3 regions of the Paenibacillus sp. J22P277 genome follow, and region 3 is predicted to be linked to each of the others. Evidence: riboswitches for the same ligand, from Rfam matches in the RefSeq annotation. Region 3 holds a riboswitch; each other region holds the start of a gene.
The links. A riboswitch is a leader RNA that binds a small molecule or an ion and turns the genes downstream of it on or off. The one in region 3 is predicted to bind cyclic di-GMP.
Positions count from the first base shown of each region.

Region 1: it holds a riboswitch for cyclic di-GMP, as region 3 does, so the genes downstream of both, AC50YL_RS34690 (hypothetical protein) here and AC50YL_RS32830 (anti-repressor SinI family protein) in region 3, are expected to answer to the same signal.
Region 2: it holds a riboswitch for cyclic di-GMP, as region 3 does, so the genes downstream of both, AC50YL_RS31750 (transglutaminase-like domain-containing protein) here and AC50YL_RS32830 (anti-repressor SinI family protein) in region 3, are expected to answer to the same signal.

Region 1 is NZ_JBXENS010000014.1:92,531-98,688, reverse strand. It holds gene AC50YL_RS34700 (hypothetical protein) at 1-104, shown strand, start outside; gene AC50YL_RS34695 (DUF2750 domain-containing protein) at 1,788-2,171, opposite strand; cyclic di-GMP riboswitch class I at 3,079-3,172, shown strand; gene AC50YL_RS34690 (hypothetical protein) at 3,527-3,931, shown strand; gene mobP3 (MobP3 family relaxase) at 3,924-5,249, shown strand; gene AC50YL_RS34680 (ParM/StbA family protein) at 5,270-6,158, shown strand, end outside.
Region 2 is NZ_JBXENS010000010.1:158,158-164,315, forward strand. It holds gene AC50YL_RS31735 (NAD(P)H-dependent oxidoreductase) at 1-26, opposite strand, end outside; gene AC50YL_RS31740 (DHA2 family efflux MFS transporter permease subunit) at 69-1,820, opposite strand; gene AC50YL_RS31745 (MarR family winged helix-turn-helix transcriptional regulator) at 1,825-2,265, opposite strand; gene AC50YL_RS31750 (transglutaminase-like domain-containing protein) at 2,523-3,332, opposite strand; cyclic di-GMP riboswitch class I at 3,347-3,436, opposite strand; gene AC50YL_RS31755 (class D sortase) at 3,517-4,206, opposite strand; gene AC50YL_RS31760 (SpaA isopeptide-forming pilin-related protein) at 4,377-6,158, shown strand, end outside.
Region 3 is NZ_JBXENS010000011.1:178,951-185,108, forward strand. It holds gene AC50YL_RS32820 (ABC transporter ATP-binding protein) at 1-1,211, shown strand, start outside; gene AC50YL_RS32825 (helix-turn-helix domain-containing protein) at 1,394-1,723, shown strand; gene AC50YL_RS32830 (anti-repressor SinI family protein) at 1,745-1,903, opposite strand; cyclic di-GMP riboswitch class II at 1,917-1,999, opposite strand; gene galE (UDP-glucose 4-epimerase GalE) at 2,320-3,372, opposite strand; gene AC50YL_RS32840 (lipopolysaccharide biosynthesis protein) at 3,378-4,925, opposite strand; gene AC50YL_RS32845 (glycoside hydrolase family 88 protein) at 4,948-6,138, opposite strand; gene AC50YL_RS32850 (glycosyltransferase) at 6,150-6,158, opposite strand, start outside.

The DNA.
Region 1 (6,158 bases), on a different contig from region 3:
TGCGTACGATGGGACATGAATGCGTCAATAAGATAGAAGAGAATAAAACAACAGAGCTTTTCGTAACTGGAGAGGAGATGTTTCAGAACTATCCGATCAGGTGAGAAGAGTGGATGCCTTCAAAATAATCGCAAGGATAGGTGCGGTACAATTCCTTTTAGGGGACTTATCAAAGCGGTGCCGCTTGAAACTGACGAATGTCCAACCTTTAGACGAATAACGGTATCTTTGACCTTCCTGCAAGTGAGAGCGCTATTCCCCGAAGGCACGTATGCAGGGCAAGGCACGCTCAATCATTTTTGAGGCCGCAACCTAACCGCTGCCGTAATCCGGCTAAACGATCATGGAGTCCACGATGACTGTCGGCCAATGGAACGAATACAAACCGGCAAGGTGCTCGCGATTGGTAATGCATACTTACCCGGCTTATTACGACCGTCCAATTTCTCTATTACGATGAACTTATTAATACGAGACTAGATGGACCCATAGATGCTTTCCTCACCAAAAATCAACGCGACGGCAATCTCGTTCGTTTAACGGTATTCCACGATTACAGCTTGCACAAGTTCCGCAATGATATTGCAGCTGATGCCGCGGACAATACTTAAGTCGTGGAAAAGTTACTTCGTCGGTATCGCGGTATTGCCTGGCAACTATACGATGTATTGTCCTGCAGATCTTAATGAATAATGAGGATCTGCTGATGAAGCAATTATAAATGAATTGGATTGTTTGCTCATTCTGCGAACTCTGGACTAATGAGTTGAATGTTCTCCGCCAATGGTCCTTAACGTAACGAAAGCAGCAGATCGTTCTCCGAGCTGCCTTCGTGTCATAATTGAGCCATCGTAACCGTTAGCTTAATTAGAAATCAGTATTTTGCATCCTCGGCTAGTAAGGATTTGAAATAACAAGGAAATAAATCGAGCATGATTTTCCCGGTTACTCTCAAATGAATAATGAAAGTCCATTCACTCTAACGTAAAGGGAGGGACCAAACCAAACCCTCCACATTAACAATCACTAAGACTATCCAAATTCGCACCATAATAGCCAAAGGGACCATTGATAGCTTCACCAAAGACCAGGTACCACGTCACTTCATCTTGAATACACTTACCATCAATTCCTACTACTTGATCCTTTCCCATTGTATCATCCCTTAGGCCCCTTAAACGGACAACTTGTAACCATGCTCGTTTCTCTTCCAATGAACAGTTTTTCCATTGCCCATAGGTGTTAGGGTTCTCACGTAGTTGATCCCAAACCTGACTTGCTAAAGGTAAAGGTTCTTCCCCAAAATACCCCCCTATAGTAACAGGTGTCTCTTCCAATAATTATAATGGATTTATTTTCACGAGTTGATCCGAACTGAAATAATATCCACCTAGAACCGTATTGTCCTTGCTCAGGAAATTAAGATAGAAGTTTGAAAAAACTATTTTAGGCATGGCCCTGCAAACATCTGAAAGTGTAAAGCTATGTAACATCAGTTGCGAATAGCATTTCTCATCGTTTCTCGACTTTTGTTGTACTGACTCTATCGCATTACAGAAACCCAATACCTGATCAGTGTCATCGTCAACAATCGAAAATTTATAATTCACGGATTCCCTCCAGCAATAAATAACAGACCTTCTTAACCTTCAAAGTAAGATCCCCCGAGTCCGAGTCCACGATCTTAATTTTTGTTCCCATTCCTTATCTCTGGTGAGATTCCGTTCGATGTACATCTTTATCGATATTGTGCATTGCATTGTCGTAATCGTTAGCGTGACGATGGTTCAATACTTTTCAAGTTCCTGCTCTAAATCATTTAGCAGTACTGAAATCTCAAGAACTGCAGAATCATCTCGGTTCCAAAAGATTGATGGCATATGCTGGTCCTCAGCCATATTGGGTAACCAGTCATTAATAAATTCGTCTAATGGGATCCCCTGTGCTTTATAATTTGACCAATCCTCATAAGCGCAGTACTCTGCAAATTCTTTCTTAGGCCAGAATGGAATAAGCAATCTCCCGTTGTCATCTGAAGACATTGCCCATCCGTCATCATATAACCCCCAGACTTCTTCTGAATCAACGACCCTCTTTATAAAGTATTCATACCTAATATTCGAGGGGAGTTTAATAACAGCCTCGAATTCTTGCGGTTTTATCTGGTGCATCGATACTCCTCCTGGATAGAACAATCACTAGTTCTATCATATCACAACACATTAAACTGACCGTTGGTCCAACGCATCGACTAAGTCTATTACTTTATTTTCAATGAACAACGCGAGCTTTGATCGCGAGGTATTTAGACGAACTCATGATGTACGCTAATATTGAGAAATTCATAACTTGTATATGGTCATATTTTTAATCGCGTTGATTTCGTTCCTTCTATTATATACATCAATTTTGACCATATTTTTTGTTATGACTTATAGGGATTTATTGAGCATTTTAAAACTGAAATTATGACTCTGCACACTATTCACTTTGAATGGGGGCATTGTTCCTATTAATAGTCTGACTACAGTGAATGGATCCCATTGAATACAAGATGAATCTATTATGAATTTCGGTAATAAATTGAACGTTTCATTTTAAGACAGAAATCATCAACGATGGCGGATATAAGGAATTATGAAGTACAACAATCAGCAAGCAGTTAGGGGGAGCTGCGGAGCTTGGGAATTTATGATCCAATTGGACTAGGACATTAGATGTGCAAATATCAAGGCCGAAGGTGGCATTTTCACCTATTACGATATCAACCTCATGGTATATAAAATGTGAACTTTTAAAAGTTTTAAATATTTGTACTTGGAAAAATATGTGACAGGTAGTATTATGACTAACAGAGCGATCTAAGGTGCACACAAAGATTGGTATAAATAGGTTGTCGGCAGATTATTATGACTTAAAAAGGTTAAAGTAACATTTTTTATGTAGTATATATTTTAGATAGTCCTTTAGTCTTAGTTTTTTGAAATGACCTGCGTTTATGCAATGAGAAAAAGAATCATTTTAATAATGAATGCACAAAAATAGTCTTTTGTCCTAGTTACCAAAAAACTGTATAAACAACGACAATAGCAAACTTGCTGAAAGGCAAGGACGCAAAGCCACAGGGTCTAAGGTTCGCCAGCAGCGAATGAATGACAGCCTGGCCGCCGAATGTTTCCCTGGTTAAGGCCGGGATCTGAAGCGGCTCCTTAGAGAAGGATGCTGCTTTTTCATTATGACGAGGAGCGTGGAGTGATGACAGGAGTAAGGAGTGGGAATCAAAAAATTCGCTGTATGATTCCCAGCAGCACGAGAAAAACAAAGGGATTATTTATTAAGGCAGGATAAGGCGCGTGTCGCGCAGAGTCTACACATCCCCGGCAAAGCCGGGGAGAATACGCATAAGTAGTGACTACGAAACGGGGCACGGTGTTGTACCTTTTCGCCAACTTCGGACTACAGAATTTTGCAAACGATTGGTCCTGCTTTATTTTTTGCGACTACAACACGAAGAAAGGGTGAAACGATGAAGCAAAAGCTAATGAATCCGATGCGAATCCGGCTCGATGAAGATTTAGACAAGAAGTTAAATGCGTTGGTCGAAATGCGCCGCGAAGCCAAAGCCGAATTATGTCGTCGACTGCTGGAGAGGGCAGTTGCTCAGGAGTTGGTTCAGGACAGCATGGATCCCGTATTGCTTGCTGTCCGCCAGGCCATGGGGGATGCCTTAAAGCCCGTCGAAGAACGGCTGGCTAAGATCAATGCCAAAACGGCAATCGCAGCTGCGACAGGGATGTACATGAATCAGCAAGTCTTTGAGGATTTAGGAAAGAATGGACGAGCGCTGCATGAGGCGGCACGCAAACAAGCGGTTGCTTTTGTGAAAACGTCCAACGATCAGTTAACCGATCAAGGAAGTGGCAATGGCTAATCTTTCACTCACAGATGAGCATACACGCTTTCAATCACCGTTTATGTTCAAGTTGTCATTTTACGCGCCTGGCGCGAAGAATCAGGCGAAAAATGCGGCGCATATCAACTACATTGGAAAGCGAACCGGCGTTGATATGGGCCTTGAACTTAAAGATGTCCAGCATCCGGTTTCAGAGGCGGTAGCCAAGGACTTCGGAACAGCTACAGGCCACGTAAAATACGCGCATGAACGTCCGGGGAGTCATGGCTTATTCGGGGCATCGGGCGAAAAGCTGGATTTGGCCGATGTGCAAAATGAACTACAAGAACATCAAGGGGTTGTGTGGCGTTCGGTTCTGTCTTTGAAAGAGGAAGATGCTAGATTGTTAGATTTCGATTCTCGGAAAAGCTGGGAAACGGTGATGCGTGCGGCGGTTCCGGAAGCCGCAGCCAAGATGGGGATCGGTGAAAGTAACCTTCGATGGGTAGCCGCTTTTCATCAGGAAAAGGGACATCCGCATGTGCACTTAGTGATGTGGGAGAAGGAGCCCAAGCGTACAAAGGGAAGGATTTCCGAAGGCGAAAGAAAGGATGTCAAGAACGTCTTCATACGGGAAATTTACGCTGAGGAACGCACACGTCTGACCCAAGAAAAGACGGCTATGCGTGACTTGATCCGTGACCTATCAAAGGGTGACACGAAGAAAGCCGTAGCTCTGGTTGATGAAGTCCGCGGTGAGCTGAAAAGCGTTGAGTTGGACTTATATGCTGCTGGCGCGGGGAAGACGGGGATCGCACCAAAACCCTACCCGGACGAACTGAAAGTCATTGTCAAAGGCATGGATGAGCTTTCAAAGCTCATGCCTGGTCACGGCCGGGCGGTGTTGAAATTCATGCCAGAGGAAGCCAAGGTTAAGGCCCGGCACGTTGCCGATGCGATGTTGCAGCAACCGGATTTCAAGGAATCATTAACCCGCTATTTGAATTCGGTCGAGGACATGACCCGACTTCATACTACAAACGCGGAGAAAATCGAAAAGGCCAAAAATAAAGCGTTTGCTGATCTGCGGGATCGCGTTGCAAATGTCGTCGTCCAAGGCGCGGCACAGATCAACAAAGAAGAGGTTGTACGGATACGGACGACCAAAAAAAAACAACAAGATATTCAGAATGAACAAGGAAACACAGCCAAGGCTGTATGGAAATCGGCCTGGAGGGCAGTGGAACAGGTGAGAACACAGACCCAAGCCCAAGGTGAGATTGAGCGGCAGCGCATGGCAAAACGACAAAAGCAAATTGAACGGCAACAGCAGCGCGGCCAAGAATATGAACGCTAAATTGAAGGGATGGAACATCAATGCGAATTTCAGTAGATATTGGTTTTGGCTACACGAAAGGCGTAAACGAAGCCGGGAAAGAAGTTATTTTTCCGTCGGTTGTAGGCGTGAAGCGGAATAGTTCTGTAACGGGTGCGTTCGGTAACGACTCTAGTGACGATTATGTGGTGACGATTAGCAACCCAGAGAGACCGGAGGAAGACGCGCTTTCGTATTATGTGGGCGATGCTGCCTTGGCCGCCGGAGGTCAACGTACGTGGGAGAATGAACACGCGAAAAATCGGAATTTAGACGTTCTTATTTCAACTGCGATGGGCTTGTTGAACGAGAAAGAAGAATCAGTAGAGCTGGCAGTCGGCCTTCCGATGTCGGTCTATGCCGCACAACATGCTGACCTTCAGAAAAAACTGACCGGCTTAACACTGAAAGTAACCGTTGACGGTGAGCAAAAAAGCAGAGCGAAAGAAATTCGTGTTGCAAGTGTCTTCGTGTTCCCTCAAGGTGCAGGTGCGTACTATGCAGCGCTCTACGATATTTATGGACAAGTGAAGGACGTTCACATGCTGAATAAACCGATCGCCGTGATCGAAGTGGGCTTCAGAACGACCGATTACCTGTTTATGACGATTGGTAAGCGCGGTCTGACGCCGCGTTCCGAACCATACTCCGGCAGCCTAGACATTGGTATGAATACAGCGCAGCAAGAAATCCAGCAGATGGCCAAAAAGCCGCTGTTAGGTTATGAACCGGATCTGAAGGAAGTCGAGAAAGCACTAACATGGAAAGGGCTTAACGGTATGCTCACGGCGAAAGGGAAAACGGTCGACTTGAAGCCATATAAAAAAATCGCCTATGAAACCCTGGCTTTCGATATCAGCTCACAACTCAAACAACGTTGGGGAGATGACA
Region 2 (6,158 bases), on a different contig from region 3:
CTATCGAAAACAATATAAATTTTCATCGTTCAAGCTCCTCTCGTTGTCGAAAAACCGACCTTGATGCCTCACTTGTTTTCTTTGACGGGTTCAGCCAGTTTCTTAAGCGTTTCCCGGTATGCCTTATCGTTCATTTCTTCCTGACGGTCCTCTTCCGGGGCATTGCCCCTCAACTGCATAAGCGCCTTCCGATATTCGCTATCGTTAAAATGCTCGTTGTCTTTCGCCGGTTCAGGCTTGAGAAACCCTCGGATGGCATCGCGGAATTCGCTGTCCGCGCTTTGCCGATCGGGGCGGTCCCGATTCTCGGCAATTTCCGCCACGGGCGGCGCCTGCATTTCTACCGGCACATTAATCGGCTCGCTCACCGCATCCTCGCGCGGCGACGCCTTGCGAATGAAGAATGCCAGCACGAGCGCGGCGACTGTCAGCCAAGTGGCGATGGCGAAGGAATGATTAATCCCATAAATCGTAGCTTGCTGCGCGATCTCGCCCATTTTCACGGTGTCGGACGGATCGACTTTGCCTTCGATGGCCAGCGACTTCGCATGCGAGGCCGCGCTGTTCGTCATGATCGTCACGAGAATGGCGGTGCCGAGCGCGCCGGAGACGTTCCGCAGCGTCTGGGACATGGCCGAGCCGTGCGCGTTCAGGCGGCGCGGCAGCTGATTGAGGCCGGCCGTTTGAATCGGCATCAACAGCATGGACATCCCGAACATCCGCAGCGTGTAGAACAGCATCATATGATTGTACGTAGAATCGATTTCGAGATGGCTGAACTCATACGTCGTAATGGTCGTGATGATAAGGCCGATGACAGCCAGCCAGCGCGCGCCGATCTTATCGAAGACCATGCCGGTGATCGGCGACATGATGCCCATCAGGATCGCGCCCGGCAGCAGCAGCAAGCCGGATTCGAGCGGCGTGAAGTGGCGGATATTCTGCAAGAAGATCGGAAGCAAAATCATGCCGGAATACATCGCCATCGTGATGATGGCATTGATCAGTGCCGTAAGCGAGAACATCGGATACTTGAAGACGCGCATCTCGAGCAGCGGCGCCTTCGCGAGAATCGAGCGGACGACGAACAGGAGGAGCGCGACCGCCCCGACGGCGAGGCAGACGATGACTTCGATGGAGTCCCAACCTGCCGTTCCCGCTTCGCTGAAGCCGTACAGCAGCCCGCCGAAGCCGAGCGTGGAGAAAATGACGCTGAATATGTCAAGCTTCGGACGCGATGTCTTAATGACGTCCCTCATCGAGAAGGCGCCGAACACGACCGCCAAAATCGCCAGCGGCAAGATGATGTAGAACAGGACATGCCAGTCGTAGTTTTCGACGATCCAGCCGGATAACGTCGGTCCGACGGCCGGCGCGAAGATCATCGCGACGCCCATCATGCCCATCGCCTTGCCGCGTTCTTCGACGGGGTAGATCGTCAGGATGACGATGGTCATCAGCGGCATGAGAATGCCGGCGCCGCAGGCCTGCACGAGGCGGCCGGCCAGCAGAACGTCGAAACCGCTGGACACGGCGCATATGGTCGTGCCTATCGCGAATAAGACCGAAGCGACCAAGAACAGCTTGCGGGTCGTGAACCTATTAATGAGGTAGGCGCTGATCGGCACGAGTACGCCGTTGACCAACATGTAGCCATTGGAAAGCCACTGGATCGTGCTCTCGCCGACGTCGAGATCCACCATCATTTGCGGCAGCGCGACGTTAAGCACCGTTTGGGCTAGCAGCGCGACGAAAGCGGCGATGAGCAAGGAAGCCATGATCGGCCCTTTGCGCAATTGATTGGATACCATAGTAGTCATTACGTTATGCTTCCTCCCTTGATTGTCTTAAAATGCGCAGTACTTCTTGTTGGATCCGGCTAAGCTCCCGTTGATCGTCCTCGGGAAGCTCGAGCAGCGGCCGCAGCATATTCAGCCGCGTTGCGTCCGTTTCGCGCCAAAGCCTCATCCCGTTCTCGGACAGCGAAAGGGTCATTGCCCGCCGATCCGCTATCGTACGTTCCCGGTCGACGAGGCCCGCCTTGACCATCCGCTCCACGATGCCGCTGGTCGTGCTGCTGCCAAGATTGAGTTGCTCGGCGAGCTCCGACAAGCGGATCCCCGGATGCTCCTGCAGCACGCGCAGCACGATGAGTTGAAGCGCCGTGAGCCGGTGCTTGCCGGCGGCTTTGGCCATCAGCTGGAAGAAAGCTTGGTTAACCTCGCGGTAGGTCTGGAATAACTGCAAAATCCGCTGGTCTTCCACCGTACATCTCCCCCGGCAAATTATTTCGTATGCGAATTATTATCCGCTCATTTGTTATCTATGTCAATACAGACATATAATTTGGGCATTGAGTCTGATAGTCGCCCGCTTTCCATAGCGAGGATTAGTATCCTCAAACTTCCCGCCGTTCATCCCGGATTTCGCGGAGGCCAAGATTGCCTTGCGCGCAAAAAAGCCGGGAACCTCGCAATAAGGTTCCCGGCTTTCGGTATCGGATCTGTCTGCGCCGAGGCGGCTTAGAAAAACTTCGTTCCGGCGTAGTCGGCCGCGGCTTTGAACAAGCTTGTTTTTTGCTTGCCTTGGATGCGGGCCGCATCATAGGTCGTATCGATGACGAGCCATTTCTTCAGATCTTCAAGGTAAACTTCGTTCCACGCATGCTCCACGTTCGTGTGCGTGCGTTCTTTGCCCGTGACCAGCTTCGTCGGGATGCCGACGCTTCTCGCCATGGCCGCGAAGGTCGACGCGTAATCGTAGCAGATCCCGCCGGACGCTTTGAACACGGTGTCCAGGTTCGGCACGTAGCCGGCTTTGACGGTCTTGGCTTTCGCGTTATCGTAGACGAATTTCTTCGTAATGAAGTCATAGATGGCTTGAACCTTCTGCCGATCCGTCTTGGCGGTCTTCGTCAGCTCGGCTGCTTTCTTGACGGCCAACGTTTGGCTTGTCCAGTTGATCAGCGGATTGGACAACGTGAAGACCTGCTTGTCGTCCGCGAGCTTTACCGTCAGCGCTTCTTGCGCGACGACCTTGTACTGCGTGGCGCTTACGGCTTCGGCGATCAACACCGAATAGCTGCCGTTGCCCAACTGCAGCGGATATTTGGCCCCGCTCGTCAGCGCGTAGTCGTATTGCGTCGAACCTTTGGCGATGCGCACGATGGCTTTCGCGCCATTGGCCGGTTTGTAGGCCACGGTAATGTAGCCTTGGGGCAATCCTTGCTTGCCGATCAGTGCGGCGGCGGCTTGATCCGCGTACGTGTTCGGCACGATCAGACAGAGGGCGATTACGGCGGCGAGCAGCAGGGAAAACGACTTTTTGAACACAAAAAAACTCTCCTTTCGGCGGCTGGCTGTCATCTCGCTGGGAGCGCGAGGAAGACCCTGTAGCTTTGCGTCTTTAGCTTTCGCTAAATTTGCCTTTGTCGGTGGAAAGCACCGGCAGATTAAGTTGGTTAGCATTAATGTACTATAGGCTTGTCGATTTGCATAGCAAAATTTTACAAGTTTCCTAGGTCCGATCGTCTACGAGAAGTCCTTTGATGACGATCCGCTTGGTCGGGTGATAGAGCGGATGGCAGGTGATCAGCGTGATTTCGCGGTCTTTGCCGTTGCCCTTGAGGACGTCGACCTGCGTAGGCTTTACATACTGCTTCGATTGAACCACGTAGGTGTAAGTGTCGGTTGCCGTCTGCACCTGGACCCGGTCGCCGACCGTGAGCTCATCGAGCCGGTTGAAGTTCTTGCCGTACGTATGGTTGCGATGGCCGGCGATGGCGTAATTGCCGATCTGGCCCGGCTTGCCGGTGTGCAGGATGCTGGCTGCCGACAAGGCGAGATGCGCCTGCGTGGCGTCCGTGATGATCGGGAGCTTCAGATCGATTTTGTCGATCAGGAGCACGCCTTCGATCGATTTCTTGCCGATGCCCTTGGCTTGAAGCTTCGCTTCCATCGGATCCTGCTGCGCCGCGGGCTTGACGCCGGTCGGCGAGGGGGTAACAGAGGCGGTCGGCGGAGTAGTCTCCTCGTCGGACAAGTCCTGCGGATCGGCGGGCATTTCTTCGATCTGCCGGAGGTTATCCTCCCAGGCCGCTAGTATTCGCTGTTGCTGATAGGTTTCATAGCGGTCCTTGATCGTCGGAGAGAGAAAGATCAGAAGACCTGCGAGAATTAGGGCATAAGGTGCAATTTTTTTAATCATCGTGTCGAAACCTGCCTTTTTAAGGACGAAAATGGATTTAATTGGTTGCGATCGTGTCGAATCCTAGTATAAACTGGATAGGTGCTATCTGCCTAGTTAGTTTACCTTTATTAGGTAGAATTGCGCAAATCGCTAGACGATTCATTACGAAAAGAGGTTGATGACGAAAAATGGTTTTCAAAAAAATAGCGGGCTTTGCCGTGGCCCTGCTGGTGCTTTTCCAGGTGGCGAACGGAATCGGATTCTTCTCGAAGGCGGATGCGGCTGCCATCGAGAACGACATCAACATTATCGACAGCGCGGCGTTGACGGTGTTCGACGCCCATGATAATCCGGTATTGCCGACCGACATGCTGGACCAGGGCGCGAAAGTAAACCTGGACTATAGTTGGTCCCTTCCTAACGGACATGGCTACGTTGCCGGCGATACGTATACGTTCCACATTCCGGACGAATTCCTGCTATTCAATGATCTTAACGGAGATCTGATGCTGGACGAAGATATATCCGTGGGTACGTTTACGGCAACGGCCGCGAACCACGATGTCGTCATGACGTTCAACGATTACATCGAATCGCATGACGCCGTAGCCGGAATTCTGAAGTTTTCCTCGCAGTTCGACAAGCAGAAAATCACCGGAAGCACGGAATATACGATCACGATTCCGGTAAAAAGCGGACCGCTGGAGTTTCCCCTCCACTTCAAGCCTACGGTCACGTCCACGATCGAGAAGGGCGGCGTGCCCGCGGGCTTCAATCCGAAGACGATCGAGTGGACGGTCGACGTCAACAAGATGCTGCATACCGTGAACAACGCCGTCATGACGGACGAGCTGCCGGCGGGTCTCTCGATGGCCGATACGTCTTCGGTCCAAGTCTACGACTTGACGGTGAATCTCGATGGCTCGGTGTCATCGGGAAGCGCCTTGGATCCGTCCCGGTACACGGCGGATGTTACGGATGGCGTGCTGAGCGTTCATTTCGTCGATAATCCGGCTACTCCGGAGAACCCAATCAAGTCGGCTTACCGTATTAAATTCACGACGGACATCGTCGATGTCAGTGCCGGCTCCTTTACCAACACGGCCAAGTTCAAAGGCGACACCGAGCCGGAAGCCGCCTCGAACTCGACGGTCAACGTCAACTACGGCAAGCTGCTCGAGAAATCGTCGACGGGCTATGATTCCAACACCCAGACGATCTCGTGGGCGATCAATTACAACTATAAAGAGCAATCCATTCCGCAAACCGATGCGAAGCTGGTCGACACGTTCAACGACGTGCAGGTCCTGGTGCCGGGATCCGTCGTCGTGTACCCGATCACGCTGGACATCAACGGTCATGAAACGAAAGGTTCCCCTATACCGGGTTCCGATTATGCGGTGACGCTGACCAACGATCCCGACCAGCATCTGAACGGTTTTGACCTTCAATTCGCGAACGCGATCACGACCGCCTATAAAGTGGAGTACCAGACGAAAGCCTCGAGCCGCGTAGACGGATCGGCGACGACGAACATCGTGAACAAGGTATCCGCGAACGGAACGTCGACTACCGCGAGCCGTGGCATTCGCCAGGTTATTCTGCAGAAGAGTACCACGGGCACCGATTATATCGCTCAGACCGAGTCATGGAAGATTCGTTTGAACGAAGACAGTCAGACGATGACCCATGCCGTCCTAACCGATACGTTTACGAACGGCGGAATGCAGCTGGTTCCGGGAACCCTGACGGTGACGCCGGACAGCGGGACTGCCGCCGCGCACAACATTACGTATACGGCAAGCCCGACCCCGGCAGCCAACGACGGCTTCCGGATTGAATTTACGGAACCGATCACCGTGCCTTATACCATTACGTATACGACGACGTACAACAATGATTGGCTCAATTCGGACTGGATTACGAATAACGCCTCCTATCCGAACCACGCCACGGTGGTTTGGGACGAA
Region 3 (6,158 bases):
AACGGCTGGGCGGACAAACCTCCCGCTATGCGCAGGATTATCTGGCCGGCATCAGCGACCAATTGAGCGGAATGAAGGATATCAAGAGCAATAACTTGGAACAATCCCGCATGGAGTGGCTGCATGCGCTTACCGCCGGCATGAAACGGGAGCAGCTGGACTATATCCGGCTCCGCATGAACTCCCAGCTTCTATATAAACTATCATCCGCCATGCTGGTCGCCGTGTTCGTCTTCGCTTCTTTCAAGTTCTTTCATTCCGAAGGACAAAGCCTGCTGCTGATTATCCTGATCTTCACGCGGCTCTGGCCTAGATTCACGAGCCTGCAATCCAATCTCGAAAATATCGCTTCCACCATTCCCGCCTTCCAATCGCTGCGCCAGCTCCACGAGGACAGCCGGGAAGCCGAAGAACGCAGTCTTGCCGGCATCCTTCAAGACGGCAGCTCCATCCGGCCATTGCCGATCCGCGAGGGATTGGAATGCCGCGACGTCTCGTTCAGATATGATTCGTCCGAACATGCTTACGCGCTGGACAAGATCAATTTCACCATTCCCGCAAACCGGATGACGGCCATCGCCGGCCTATCGGGCGCAGGCAAGAGCACGCTCATCGACCTGCTGATGGGTCTTATTCAACCCGAGTCCGGCCGACTGCTCGTAGACGGTCAAGCCGTGACGTCCGATAATCTGCTCGCGCTGCGAAGATCCATCGGGTATGTCGCGCAGGATCCATTCCTATACAACGCCAGCATCAGGGACAACTTGTGCATGGTCAAGCCCGACGCGACGGAAAGCGAGCTATGGGCAGCGCTGGAGTTCGCGTCGTCGGCCGAATTCGTGAGCAAGCTGCCTTTGGGCTTGGATACCGTGATCGGCGACCGCGGGGTGCGTTTGTCCGGGGGCGAGCGTCAGCGAATCGTACTGGCAAGAGCCGTTATCCGGAAGCCGTCCATATTGGTGCTGGACGAAGCCACCAGCTCGCTGGACACCGAGAACGAGCGCAAGATTCAAGAAGCGATCGAGCGATTGAAAGGAACCATGACGATCATCGTCGTCGCGCATCGCTTGTCTACGATTCGGCATGCCGACCAGATCATCGTGATCGATAACGGCAGGATGGTGGAACGGGGAACTTACAACGAACTGGCCGCCGCAAACGACGGAATGTTCAACCAACTGCTTCGCAACCAAGAAGTCATCGCTTCCTGATTATCGGGAAGCGCTGTTCGATCAATCGGTCCTGGATTGAAATAATTAGCGAAATCTCGAAGGATATTTCCCTGAAAACGTTTCAACTTCCTTGCAAGAGTTGCAATCCATTAATCAGAAGCCTTATTCTTTATAGAGAGAACGGTTAATGGATCATACACTGGAAAAGGAGGCATTCGTCAATGATTGGAGAACGAATTCAAATGTTGCGTAAAAAAAAGAATCTTTCCCTTACTGAGCTTTCGGAGAAAGCGGGCGTTGCCAAGTCCTATCTTAGCTCGATCGAGCGCGGCATTCAACAAAACCCGTCCATTCAATTTCTGGAGAAAATCGGAGTCGTTCTGGGGATTACCGTCGAGGAATTTCTTCAATCCGAGGCCAAAGAAGGCGCGAATGAGCAATTGGATACGGAATGGGCAGCGCTGGTCAAAGAGGCTATGCTGTCCGGCGTAAGCAAAGAACAATTTAAAGAGTTCCTGGAATTCAACAAATGGAAGATCAACCGCGACTAATCCGCGTAAGCAGAATCGCGGTTAGCCCGCTTCTGCTTTATTTTGCACGTCGGCATTCTGCAGCTTGTCCAACGTGCTGCGCACGTCTTCGATGCTAAGTCCCATCTCGCGCGCATACATAATCAAGGCCACCCATTCAACATCCAACAATTCTTTGTTTTCTACGATTGTCTTGTTCACGTTGTTTCCTCCGATTGTCATCGGCCGGTTGCACCACTGACTCCATGCGTTTAAGGTGCCCAGATAAAAACGCACTTCATTGTCTCCAATTGTAGATTATCGTTACCTTTATTACCCATTATACATAAGACTATGGTACCATTCCATCGAAAATTGTCGAAGCGAATTGACTTTTTTTGCATATATTTGTCGAATTCCGTTATTAATCCCTTTTTCGCCTTATTTCCCTCGATTCTCCCCTTCTTCCCCTTACAGGTATCCGCAAAATCCCCCGGTACTCGCCAATTTTTTCATTCGTCAAACGCCAAAATAGCCGCCTTTGATATTCTTCCTCTGCTTTCTTCTGCCTCTTCTCGATATTCATTCATCGTAACTAGGTAATTAGACCTAGAAAAACGGAAGCTTTCGCTCCCGTCTCAACCTGCGCTCGGTATATTCATTATCGGTTCGGCGCTTTCTTTCTTGTAGCCGTCCGGATTGCTCGACTGCCATCTCCAGGTGTCCTCGCACATTTCCTCCAGGCTTCTGATCGCTCTCCAATCGAGTTCCTCGCTCGCCTTGGTCGTATCCGCGTAACAGATGTCTATATCGCCAGGCCTTCGATCGGCGAATGCATAGGCGATCCGCCTGCCGGATATGCGCTCGAATGCCTGGATCATCTCCAGTACGCTGTAGCCCCGTCCGGTACCCAGATTGTAAATGCCGACGCCCTGCCGCGCCAACAGCTTGTCCAGCGCCTTCACATGCCCCAACGCCAAATCGACGACGTGAATGTAATCCCGCACGCCCGTCCCGTCCGCCGTCGGATAATCGCTGCCGTATACCTGCAGCTGCTTCAGCTTCCCGACCGCCACTTGCGAAATATACGGCATGAGATTGTTCGGCGTCCCCGTCGGGCTCTCTCCGATCATGCCGCTCTTATGCGCGCCGATGGGATTGAAGTAGCGCAATATCGTAATGCCCCAGGCTGCATCCGCTCCCGCCAAGTCCTGCAAGATTTGTTCGATCATCTGTTTCGTGCGACCGTATGGATTCGTCGCGCCGATGGCCGCGTCTTCGGCGATCGGCACTTCCTTCGGGGCGCCGTAGACCGTGGCCGAGGAACTGAATACCAGCTTGCGCACGCCGTGCTTTTGCATCGCCTCGCATAGCACCAGCGTGCTGGTCACATTGCTGTAGTAATACCACAGCGGCAGCTGCACCGACTCCCCGACTGCCTTCAGCCCGGCGAAATGGATGACCGCCTCGATGGCATGGTTGGCGAACACCTCGTCCAGACCCTTGCGGTTCAACAGGTCCAATTCATAGAACGGAAACGATTTTCCCGTAATCCGGGCGACGCGGTCCACCGCCTCCGGCTTGCTGTTCGAGAAATTATCGACGACGACGATCTCGTATCCCGCCTCGATCAGCTCGATGCACGTATGGCTGCCGATATACCCGGCTCCCCCGGTGACTAGAATGGCCATGTTTCCTACACCTCCACTTTCCGACTCGTTTTCGCGCGGGCGGCAAGCTTTCCCGCGAAGCTCTTCATAATGCCCAGCAGGTAAGCAAACTCCGCGGAACGGTGAAACACGATGATGTAGAGCAAATTGACGACGGCAAAAGCAATCGCCCCTTTTGCGATCAAATGCATGAAGTCGGGTGCCGGGAGCAAGCCGCTGATGGAATCCGCCGCAAAAAAAGCGCCTAAGGCAACCAATCCGTAATAGGCGTATTTGCGATAATGATCGATGACCGACAGCTTGAACACTTTTTTGTAAACCAGGTACGGCGTTGTCCAGAACGGCAGCACGAGCGCGCTGGCCAGCGAACCGACGAAGACGCCGGCGATGCCGATCTCGCGGACCAGGATGATCGAGATCGCCAAGTTGACGGCCGCTTGTCCCAGCGGAACGAAGCGGTCTTCATGAAAAATCCCGGCGGTCGTTTTCACCGTGGAGATGGAATTGCGCATGCCCCGTTCGATGAACAGCAGCATCAGCAGCGCGAGCACGCCGCCGGACATCAAGTACTGGGCGCCGATCCAGAGCCGGATAAAAGGCTCGATCAGGATATACAGCAGGATCGTGAAGAGCGAGTACAGCCAGAAGCTGAGCAGGAGCATGACCTTGTAGACCTGATAGATCTTGTCCCCGCTTTCTTTCGACACCAGATTGCCCACGCTGTGATAGAGATTGTTGAACACCTGATTGATGAACGTCCTGCCGATCTCGATGAGCATCTTGTAGTTGGAATACAAGCCCACCGCGATGACGCTGACGAACGCCGAAATCAAAATATTTTCCGTTCCGAGCACCAGGTAGCCGCCGATATTTTGCAATACGATCGCTTTGACGTTCTTGATGATCCCCTGCTTGGTCTCGGGATCCAGCAGCCCCTTCACCTTCCGCTTCAAGAACGGATACATCTTATTGGCAACGACCGTAAGGATGTAGGAGGTCGTCAGCGTGATCGCGCTGTCGATAATCAGGAACAGGATGTAGTTTTTGGTCATGTACAGGATGGCGATTTTGATGCATGTCGAGACGATCGACGAGACCGAGAAAGCCAGCGTGACGATGTACCCTTTCTGGCTGACGTTCAGGAAGGAGTTCTTGTACGAAAACAAGTACGGCGTCACGGTATTCAGCAGAAACACGAGGTAGATGATCGTCAGATGCGGCACGTCGGCACCCTTTACGACATCGTCCAGAAACGGCAGGAGCGACAAGCCGAGCAGCGTCACGATCAGCGCGATGATCTGGTACGCCCGGCGATAAAGCTTCATCAGTTTATTGATGCGGTCGATATCGTTGTCCGCTACCGGCTTGTACAGGCTGTACACGATGCTCGAGCCGATGCCCGCCTCGGCAAGCGTCAGCATCGATAATATATTGGTGAACAACCCGTTGACCCCGAGATATTCCATGCCGAGGCTGTTGATGAATACGGTTCTGGAAACAAAGCTCAATATCGTAATGACGAGCTGATTGCCGACTCCTGCCGCAATGTTGATGAGCGAGCTCTTGACCCTCATGGTTATCCCCTATCTGCCGTACCTACATCGCCTTTGCGCTGCTATAGGCGTTCATTAATCGGATGCATAGGCCCTGCGTGAAGGGCAGCCGCGTGAACAGCATCGCGTACACCCCGATGTCCTTCGTATCGCCTTGCGAGAAATCGACGGTGCCGTCTCTTCTCGTGACGCTCATGAGATACCGGATCGCCTTCTCCGCGCCCTGCCGGCATTCTTCCGCGATCTCGCCGATCGCCGAGGCTTCCCATAGGAACCAGCCGAGCGCAGCCGTTGCCGAAGCATCGGCGCGCGCTTCCTTCCGCGTGACCGTCCAGTTCCAATTGCCTTGCTCGCCCTGAAAGGCAAGCGCCGCCCGCGCGAACTTGACCACCGTCGGCGTCAGTTCGGACTTGGCCGCGTGACCGGCAGGCAGCTCCTGCCATGCCCCCATCAGCCCTAACGCGAACCAGCCCAGGCCGCGTCCCCAGCCGTAGAGCCCGAGCGGAACGCCGCTTCCGGCATGATAGGCATGACTGGGGATAAAATGCCCTTCCAGCATGCCCGCTTTCGCATAGGCTTGAATTTGTCGGACGGCCAGCGAGACGCATTCCGGTTTGTCGTACTTCAAGCCGTACGCCACCAGGAACGGGCATATGAACCCGACGGTATCCACGTACCGGTAATCCTTCACGGCGCGGCGGTACAGGACGGTGCCGTCCTCGCCGATCAACGATTGGATCAGCGCCCACATATCGTCCATGGCCGGCTTGAACCGTTCCGATTCCTCGGCCGCCGCGGACTTCAACACGGCATAAGCCAACATGACGCTTTCCACGTATTGCGGGGCAAGCTTCCAACGGCCCGCGGCGTCGATGCGGGCATCCACGTACGTCTCGATCGCCTGCCTCGCCGAAGCATCTCCGCTAGCGGCCGCATAGTCGTTCAATCCAAGCAGCAGCGAAGCTTCCTGCCAGTGCTGGATGGCGCTTTTCGTATAATTGCCCTTCAGCATGTCGAGCGCGACCAGCCTTGTGTTATCCGTGACTTTCGTTTTGGGCGCATGGTTCAACCAGCCGATCCCGACGCGCGTGATTCGCTCGCTCCAGGTCTTCGTATCCGAATACCGGCCGATGCGTATCCGGCTTTGCCACTCCGCCAGGCTCGGCACGGCGTCGATCAGCGCGACGACGAGGATTATCGCCAGGAGCAATCCGCCCAGTATGTAAGCAACCATTTCGCTACCTCCTAACCGAT